2 regions of the Streptomyces sp. NPDC002785 genome follow, and region 2 is predicted to be linked to the other one. Evidence: predicted binding sites of a transcription regulator. Region 2 holds the regulator's gene; the other holds the start of a gene.
What was found. The regulator HspR, encoded in region 2, represses chaperone genes until heat shock. The targets are predictions, from matches to a motif close to TTGAGNNNNNNNNNCTCAA.

Region 1: lon (endopeptidase La) is a predicted target of HspR. The motif match lies at 2,410-2,428, and genes of this name have one in related genera.

Annotation. Positions count from the first base shown of each region.
Region 1 covers NZ_JBEOVN010000030.1:31,693-36,088, reverse strand. Annotated here, with positions in the region: gene lon (endopeptidase La) at 1-2,387, opposite strand, end outside; gene ABTZ94_RS10850 (permease) at 2,661-4,396, opposite strand, start outside.
Region 2 covers NZ_JBEOVN010000145.1:3-4,398, forward strand. Annotated here, with positions in the region: gene dnaJ (molecular chaperone DnaJ) at 118-1,302, shown strand; gene ABTZ94_RS27120 (heat shock protein transcriptional repressor HspR) at 1,304-1,750, shown strand; partial or broken gene ABTZ94_RS27125 (N-acetylmuramoyl-L-alanine amidase) at 1,976-2,327, opposite strand; gene ABTZ94_RS27130 (helix-turn-helix transcriptional regulator) at 2,546-3,532, opposite strand; gene ABTZ94_RS27135 ((2Fe-2S)-binding protein) at 3,852-4,172, shown strand; gene ABTZ94_RS27140 (pyridoxamine 5'-phosphate oxidase family protein) at 4,304-4,396, opposite strand, start outside.

The DNA of each region.
Region 1 (4,396 bases), on a different contig from region 2:
GGGGCGAGGGCGATCTCCAGCACCTGGCGCACGTCCGTCACCGGGTGGACGTCCAGGGCGTCCAGGACCTCGGCGGGGACATCGTCCAGGTCGGCCTCGTTCCGCTTCGGGATCACCACGGTGGTGATCCCGGCCCGGTGCGCGGCCAGCAGCTTCTGCTTCAGGCCGCCGATCGGCAGCACCCGTCCGGTCAGCGAGACCTCACCGGTCATCGCCACATCCGTACGGACCAGCCGTCCGGAGAGCAACGAGGCCAGCGCCGTCGTCATCGTGATGCCGGCGCTCGGGCCGTCCTTCGGGACCGCGCCCGCCGGGAAGTGGATGTGCGCGCCACGGTCCTTCAGATCCGCGACCGGCAGCTCCAACTCCGCGCCGTGCGACCGCAGGAAGCTCAGCGCGATCTGCGCGGACTCCTTCATGACGTCGCCGAGCTGACCGGTGAGGGTCAGCCCGGACGCCCCGGTCTCCGGGTCGGCCAGCGACGCCTCCACGAACAGCACGTCACCACCGGCACCGGTCACCGCGAGTCCGGTGGCCACGCCCGGCACCGCGGTACGGCGCTCGGCCGGGTCCTGGGCGGACTCGGGGACGTGGTGCGGCCGACCGATCAGACCGCGCAGATCCGCTTCGGTGACCGTGAACGGGAGTGCCCGGTCGCCCAGTTCGTGCTGAGCCGCGACCTTGCGGAGCAGCCGGGCGACGGCCCGCTCCAGGTTTCGTACGCCCGCTTCACGGGTGTACTCGCCGGCCAGCTTGCGCAGCGCGGACTCGTCGAGCGTCACCTCGTCCTTCTCCAGACCGGCCCGCTCCAGCTGGCGCGGGAGCAGGTGGTCACGGGCGATGACGACCTTCTCGTCCTCGGTGTAGCCATCGAGCCTGACCAGCTCCATACGGTCGAGCAGGGCCTCCGGAATGGCTTCGAGCACATTGGCTGTCGCCAGGAAGACGACATCGCTGAGGTCGAGTTCGACCTCCAGGTAGTGGTCGCGGAAGGTGTGGTTCTGCGCCGGGTCGAGGACTTCGAGAAGGGCGGCGGCCGGGTCGCCCCGGAAGTCGGAGCCGACCTTGTCGATCTCGTCGAGCAGGACGACCGGGTTCATCGAACCGGCCTCCTTGACGGCCCGGACGATACGTCCCGGCAGAGCACCGACGTAGGTACGCCGGTGGCCGCGGATCTCCGCCTCGTCCCGCACACCGCCAAGCGCCACGCGGACGAACTTGCGCCCCATGGCGTGCGCGACGGATTCGCCGAGCGAGGTCTTGCCCACGCCCGGAGGGCCCACCAGCGCCAGCACGGCACCGCCGCGGCGTCCTCCGACGACACCGAGGCCGCGGTCGGAACGCCGCTTGCGTACCGCCAGGTACTCGGTGATCCGCTCCTTCACGTCCTGCAGGCCCGCGTGCTCGGCGTCGAGGATCTCCTGGGCGCCGCGGATGTCGTAGGCGTCCTCGGTCCGCTCGGTCCACGGCAGTTCGAGGACGGTGTCGAGCCAGGTCCTGATCCAGGAGCCCTCGGGGCTCTGGTCGGAGGAACGCTCCAGCTTGTCGACCTCCTTGAGCGCGGCCTCACGGACGTGCTCGGGAAGACCGGCGGCCTCGACGCGGGCCCGGTAGTCGTCGGACTCGTCCGCGCCGGAGCCAGGACCGCCGTTGAGATCGGCGAGCTCCTTGCGTACGGCTTCGAGCTGGCGCCGCAGCAGGAATTCGCGCTGCTGCTTGTCGACGCCCTCCTGGACGTCCTTGGCGATGGACTCGGCGACGTCCTGCTCGGCGAGGTGTTCACCGAGCCACTGGATGGCGAGCTTCAGCCGCGCGACCGCGTCCACGGTCTCCAGGAGCTGCACCTTCTGGTCAGTGGTGAGGAAGGGCGAGTAACCGGAGTTGTCGGCGAGCGCGGAGATGTCCTCGATCTGCTGGACCCGGTCCACGACCTGCCAGGCGCCGCGCTTCTCCAGCCAGCTGGTGGCGAGTGCCTTGTACTCCTTGACCAGCTCGGCGGCGGCTCCAGGGAGTGGATCGGGGACGACCCCGTCGATCCGCGCCCCCTCCACCCAGAGCGCGGCACCCGGTCCGCTGGTCCCGGCCCCGATCCGCACCCGGCCACGGCCGCGGATGAGCGCGCCCGGATCTCCGTCCGAAAGCCGTCCGACCTGCTCGACGGTGCCGATGACACCGGTGCCGGTGTACGTCCCGTCGATCCGCGGCACAAGAAGCACCTCGGGCTTGCCGCCGCCCTCGCGGGCCGCGGCCTGTGCGGCTTCCACGGCGGCACGTACATCGGTGTCGGACAGGTCCAGAGGCACCACCATCCCGGGCAGCACGACCTCGTCGTCGAGCGGCAGCACGGGCAGGGCGAGCGGAGTGACCGCATTGGGCTCGCTAGCCATGATCTCCCCTTCGGCAGTCAAGTTGAGTTACGCAGACTCAATGCTCCTGAGCCACCCATTGTTCCCCGACGTCTGTTCGCTGTGAGCGATCGGGCGAACGCTGTCCTATTGCGGGGAGACCTTGCACTTTCCAAACCAAAGCTGCCTGTGACTTTGCATCGGCCTGCGTGACCTTGTATCAGGGTGCTCGGTCAGCAGGTCGTGGATCGTGTGTTGGTGTTGGGCACACTCTTCTGGTCCCCTTCATGAGGATCGGCCGTGGGGTGCTTTCGTTCAGTCGGCTGTGGGCCGCCACTGGTCAGCCGCCCGGGCTGCCGCGCGTGCGCCGAGGAATCCGACGGTCAGGGAGACCGCGGCACATGCCGCAATGCCGACTGCCAGGACTGACCAGGAGACGGAGCCTTCCTGTACCAGGGCGATGAAGAACACCGAATGCCATGCGGTCACGGCCCCGGTGACAACGGTGGAGATGAGCAGGGGGACGGTCAGGTGCCATGAGGTCACGGACCGGAACACCCGGCGGTGGCCGGTCAGGACGGAGAGCGGGGCGAGAGCGTGGCGGATCCGGACGAACTCGGCCGCCGCGCTCACCGCACCGGCCACGAGAATGAACAGGATGCCGGTGACGCCGAACAGCTGGATCCAGTTCGGGAGGCGTAGACGCGAGGACCCCAGCCAGTTTCCGCCCAGTGCCTCGACCTGCACCGAAGGATTGGGAAGCGTGAACGCGGCCTGCTTCACCGCGGCAAGCTGCCCCGGTGTGGGGGTCACTACGAGGAGGGTCTGTGTGCCGTCCGCCTTCACGCTGAGCCGGGGGGTCTGTGTGAACTTGAGGTCGCCGTACCAGCGGCGCATCTCTTCCACGTTGGCCAACTGGGCACTGCTTCCCGCTGCTGCGGTGTCGCCGCGACAGGTCACGTGCAGCGTGTGCAGGTCGCGACAGGATCCTCCGATGGTCACCCATGGGTTTCTGGGCGGTCCCGGATCGTGGAAGGTGCGGCTCAGCAGCACCGATCCGGTCGGCAGGGACGAGCGGAACCGGTCTGTCTGCGACGCGGTCATGGTGCCGGCGGTCACTTCGATGACCGTGTCCTTGATCCGTTGGTGCGTGGCGACGGCTGCTTGGGAGTGCGCTCCGAGCCTGCTGGTCCACACCTGCATCTGGGCGACGATCCCGATGCCGATCACCATGGCCAGAGCGAGACGCACAATCACTCCGGGATGCGCGTGTGTCCACCGCCCGCCGATCATGCGGCCCGCATGCCCCCCACGCCTCCCGTGGTCGGCGAGCCAGGAGCCCAGACGGCGGGTGAGGAGAGCCACGACGGAGGACAGAAAGGCCCACATCACGACGGTCCCGCAGGTGAACACGACGAGCTGGGCCTTCCGGGGCACGTACTGGCTGGTCAGGACCAGCGCAACGCCGACACCACAGACGACAAGGCGCCACGCGGGAACACGGGACGTGAAGGAGGCGGGGCGGGTGGACCTGCCGTCCCGGGTAATGCGGTGTGTGCCCACCACGATGCCCAGTACGACCAGCAGGGACATCGCTGCCGATGCCGCGGCAACCGGCCATGCCGCCCACACATCACGGTGGTCGAGGATGTATCCGGTGGGTGCAAGGCGGGTGTCCCGTACAGAGACCACGGCATACGGGACGAACGCGGCGAGGGTTCCCAGTGCTGCGGGGATCGCGGCCTCACCGAGGTTGACGATCATCCGGTGCCACCAGGTCCCGCCCAGGGCTTGCAGCAGACTGCCGCGCCGGTCACGGGTGCGGGAGCCGACCCGCGCGGCGACCACAGCCAGAGCGAGGGCGGGCACCCCTGTCAAAGCCCACAGAGCGAGGACGGGGGAGGTCACGGGCGGCTGGTCAGCCATCTCGCCCGTCGCTCCGCCACCGCTCCCGAAGGCGGACACGTCCATCCATCTGGGATCGTCCTTCGGCGGCGTTTCCGCCACCCGGACATATGCGATCCGCTCGGAGGGAGTGACCAGTCCGTCGT
Region 2 (4,396 bases):
TGGGGTGCCACGGGGGTGGTCGCAAATACGGTCTCACCACCGCGGGCCCCCCCCCCCGCCAAACCCACCGGCCAACGGGCCGGTCGCATGGCCGATCGTCCGGAAGGAGGGACGTCGATGAGCACGAAGGACTTCGTCGAGAAGGACTACTACAAGGTCCTCGGCGTCCCCAAGGACGCCACCGACGCCGAGATCAAGAAGGCGTACCGGAAGCTCGCCCGCGAGTTCCACCCGGACGCCAACAAGGGCGATGACAAGGCGGAGGAACGCTTCAAGGAGATCTCCGAGGCGAACGACATCCTCGGCGACACCAAGAAGCGCAAGGAGTACGACGAGGCGCGCGCCCTCTTCGGCAACGGCGGCTTCAGGGCCGGACCCGGAGGCGCCGGAGGCAACTTCAACTTCGACCTCGGCGACCTCTTCGGAGGAACCCAGGGCGGGGGCGCGGGCGGCGGAGCCGGCGGTTTCGGCGGCGGCGGTCTGGGCGATGTCTTCGGCGGCCTGTTCAACCGGGGCGGCACGGGGACGCGGGTGCAGCCGCGCCGCGGCCAGGACATCGAATCCGAGGTGACGCTCAGCTTCATCGAGGCGGTCGAGGGGGCCACGGTCCCGTTGCGGATGTCCAGCCAGGCGCCCTGCAAGGCATGTTCCGGCACCGGTGACAAGAACGGCACCCCCAGGGTCTGCCCCACCTGTCTCGGCACCGGCCAGGTTTCGCGCGGAACGGGCGGCGGCTTCTCACTCACCGACCCCTGCGTGGACTGCAAGGGCCGGGGCCTCATCGCCCAGGACCCCTGCGACGTCTGCAAGGGCAGTGGCCGGGCGAAGTCCTCCCGGACCATGCAGGTCAGGATCCCGGCGGGCGTCTCGGACGGCCAGCGGATCCGGCTGCGCGGCAAGGGCGGCCCGGGCGAGCGCGGTGGTCCGGCCGGCGATCTGTACGTCGTGGTCCATGTCGACGCCCACCCGGTCTTCGGCCGCAAGGGCGACAACCTCACAGTCACCGTGCCCGTCGAGTTCACGGAGGCGGCGCTCGGCGGCGAGGTGAAGGTGCCCACGCTCGGTGGTCCGCCGGTCACCCTGAAACTGCCGGCCGGCACCCCTAACGGGCTTACGATGCGCGCCCGCGGCAAGGGCGCCGTACGCAAGGACGGCACCCGGGGCGACCTGCTGGTCACCGTCGAGGTGGCGGTGCCCAGGGACCTCAGCACCGAGGCCAGGGACGCGCTGGAGGCCTACCGGAAGGCGACCGCGGGCCGCGACCCGCGGGCGGAGCTGTTCCAGGCTGCGAAGGGAGCTTGAGGTGGACGGCCGACGACGCAATCCGTACGAACTGACCGATGAATCACCGGTGTACGTGATCTCGATCGCGGCCCAGCTCTCGGGCCTGCATCCGCAGACGCTGCGCCAGTACGACCGTCTCGGCCTGGTCTCGCCCGACCGCACGGCCGGGCGAGGCAGGCGCTACTCGGCCCGTGACATCGAGCTGCTGCGCACCGTGCAGCAGCTGTCGCAGGACGAGGGCATCAACCTCGCCGGCATCAAGCGCATCATCGAGCTGGAGAACCAGGTCGCCGCCCTCCAGCAGCGCGTCGCCGAACTCTCGTCGGCCGTGGACGGTGCGGCGGCGGCGATGCAGCAGCGCGAGGCCCAGGTGCATGCCTCGTACCGGCGCGATCTGGTGCCCTATCAGGATGTGCAGCAGACCAGCGCGTTGGTGGTCTGGCGGCCGAAGCGGCCGAAGGACTGAGCGGGTTCGTACCCGCATGACAGGCGAGGCCCGCCACCCGTTCCTTACCGGGTGGCGGGCCTCGCCCGTGTGCGCGGGAGGCCGCTTACCTGCCGTGCGGAGCGGTCACTTGCCGGAGGCTTGCCAGAGCGTGAGGGCCAGCGCGGCGCACGAGGTCGCCGCGGCCGGCGACGGCAGCGGCCAGCGCGCCCGCTCCAGCGCGTCGAGGCGCTCCTCGTGCTCCCCGCGCCGGGTCCACTCCTTGTGCGCGATCACGCTCCTTGCCGACCAGCCGTGCGCCCGGCACAGAGCGGCGGCCAGTCGTTCGGCGGCGTTGAGCTGGGCGGTGGGGTAGGGGTCACGGCCGTTGCCGAGGTTCTCGATCTCGAAGCCGTAGAAGCGGGGCGTTCCCGTCCACGGCGTCCGGGCCGGGGGCGGGCAGGGCCGTTTCGGTGCGGACGGCGTCGAGGACGGCTGCTGAGCCGCTGCCCGCATGGTTGGTGCGTCCGTATCCGACGAGATGGACGGTCCCGTCCTTGGCGAGCAGGCCGATGCAGAGCGGACCGGGGAGGTCCGGTGTGCCGGCGCGGCAGAGGGAGGAGTCACGTTCATCTGCAGCAGCTGGAACTTCAGCGTCAGGTCACGATCGGAGAGCACGAACCGGGCCGCGGCCATCGACTGCCAGGTGTCGACCGGATCGTTCTTGTCCTTCTTGTTGAACTTGACGCCGTCGGTGATGAAACTCTCCGGCGCCGGGGGCGGCGGTCGTTCTCTCCCCCCGTATTGCGGTTGCCGCCCCCCATGTGCCGGTCGGACTTAATTCGGCGTCTTGTCGAGGATTCCCGACTGGGCGATGAGGTAGCCGAGTTGGGCGCGGCTGTTGCTTCCGAGAGTGGCGGACAGCTTGGCGACATGAGCGCGGCAGGTGCGGACGTTCATGCCGAGACGCCGGGCGATCGCCTCGTCGACGTATCCCTCGATGAGCAGTTTGGCTATGGACCGCTGGACGCCGGTGATGCCGTCATTGGGAGGGGTGTACGGAGCCTCTTCGGTGAGAGGGGTCGCCAGTTGCCAGAATTGGTTGAATACGGATACCAGATACTCCACGAGGCCGGGGTGGCGCAGCTCCAGCGCCACCTGCCGGTCACGACGCGCGGGTATGACGGCCACGGAGCGATCGAAGATGATCATGCGGTCGATGAGCTCTTCCAGCGTCCGGACCTCTACATGCCCTGAGTGCAGCCGCTCCAGGTAGGCGAAGACGCCGGGGCCGTGACGGACTGTGTGCTGGTAGAGGGTGCGCAGCCGTACGCCGCGGCTGATCGGTCCCTCCACGCGTTCCAGCGACTGGGTGAGGACATCCAGATTGCGGACGCCGCCCGGTTGGATGGTGAGTATCTCTTCGGTGCATTGGGCGGTCGCGGTGTCCAGCGTCGCATTGATGGTCTGCAGCCCTTCCAGGACGGTGATCGCATGCGTAGTCACCGAGGGCTGGGCGCTGATGGCCATGAATGGTTCGAATGCGTCGGTCAATTCGATGGAGATCCGGCGGCGGTCCCGGATCTCTCGCTCTATGGGGTGCAGCCGCTGCGCGAGCACGGATGAGGGCGGAACCGGGCGGAGCCATTTGGCATCGTCCGGGTCCGGGTGCAGCAGAGCGAATTCCAACAGGCAAGGAGCTGCCTCGACCTCCGCGCGGCCGATACGCCCGGCGCCCAGAGCGGCGGCATACAGCCGTGCACCCTCGTCGCACAGTTCGGTGATGGGGTGAGGATGCGTAGGTTTCGTACTTGTTGTGAGCAAATTTCCACCCCCCAGGGTCCTGAACGTACAGGAACATGATGCATCGCCCCTGTGGCTTCGACGTGCTGGGTTGCGACATCGTCTTGGTGGAGCCGGGGGAGAGGACCTACCAAGTGAGGACGAAGCCAACCATGTACAAGAGATTGCTTCGCTCGGTTCTTGCCGTCGCCTTCGCTGCCGCAGCATTCTCCGTAGCGGTTCAGGGGGATGTCTCGTGGGACAGTCAAGGGAATGACGCGCGGAGCAGTGTGGCGGCGGGCGAATTCGGAACCACCGACGTGTCGTGGGACAGTCAGCCGGCCGGCGCGGCCACAAACGCATGACCATCCCGCCGGACGACCGGACCTTCCGGCGGGAGATGGCCATGGCCTACCGATCGGGCTGGCATTTCATCGATCTCGTCACAGCCCTACCCCGTTGTGGCGACTCGCTGATGGTCACTCTGTTCGGCGACCCCATCGTTGTCGCACGTGAAGAAGACGACGAAGTGCGTGCCTACCGGTGCCTCCGCAAGCCGCGTGGAGCCCCGCAGCCTGTCCGCTGCGCGATCCGGTACGACATGATTTTCGTCAACCTCGACCGGCGGGACCACCAGCTGTTCGAGCCAGAAACTATTTCCGCCACCCCCCGCAGTGCCTGAGCGATCCCCCGTCGTTATATGTCGCTCAGTCACTTCCCCCACACAACGGCGTCATCGTGACCTGAACACGATGGCGCCGTTGTGCTGTCCGGGAAGCCCCGGGAAGCCCCGGGTGAAGCTCGCGGTTTTCCTCACGCCCTGCCGAGCGCCCGGTCCAGGGCGATCTCGATGACGACGCGGCCCGGGTTGGGCGCCGGTGTGCGTCCGTAGCGTTCCGCGTAGCG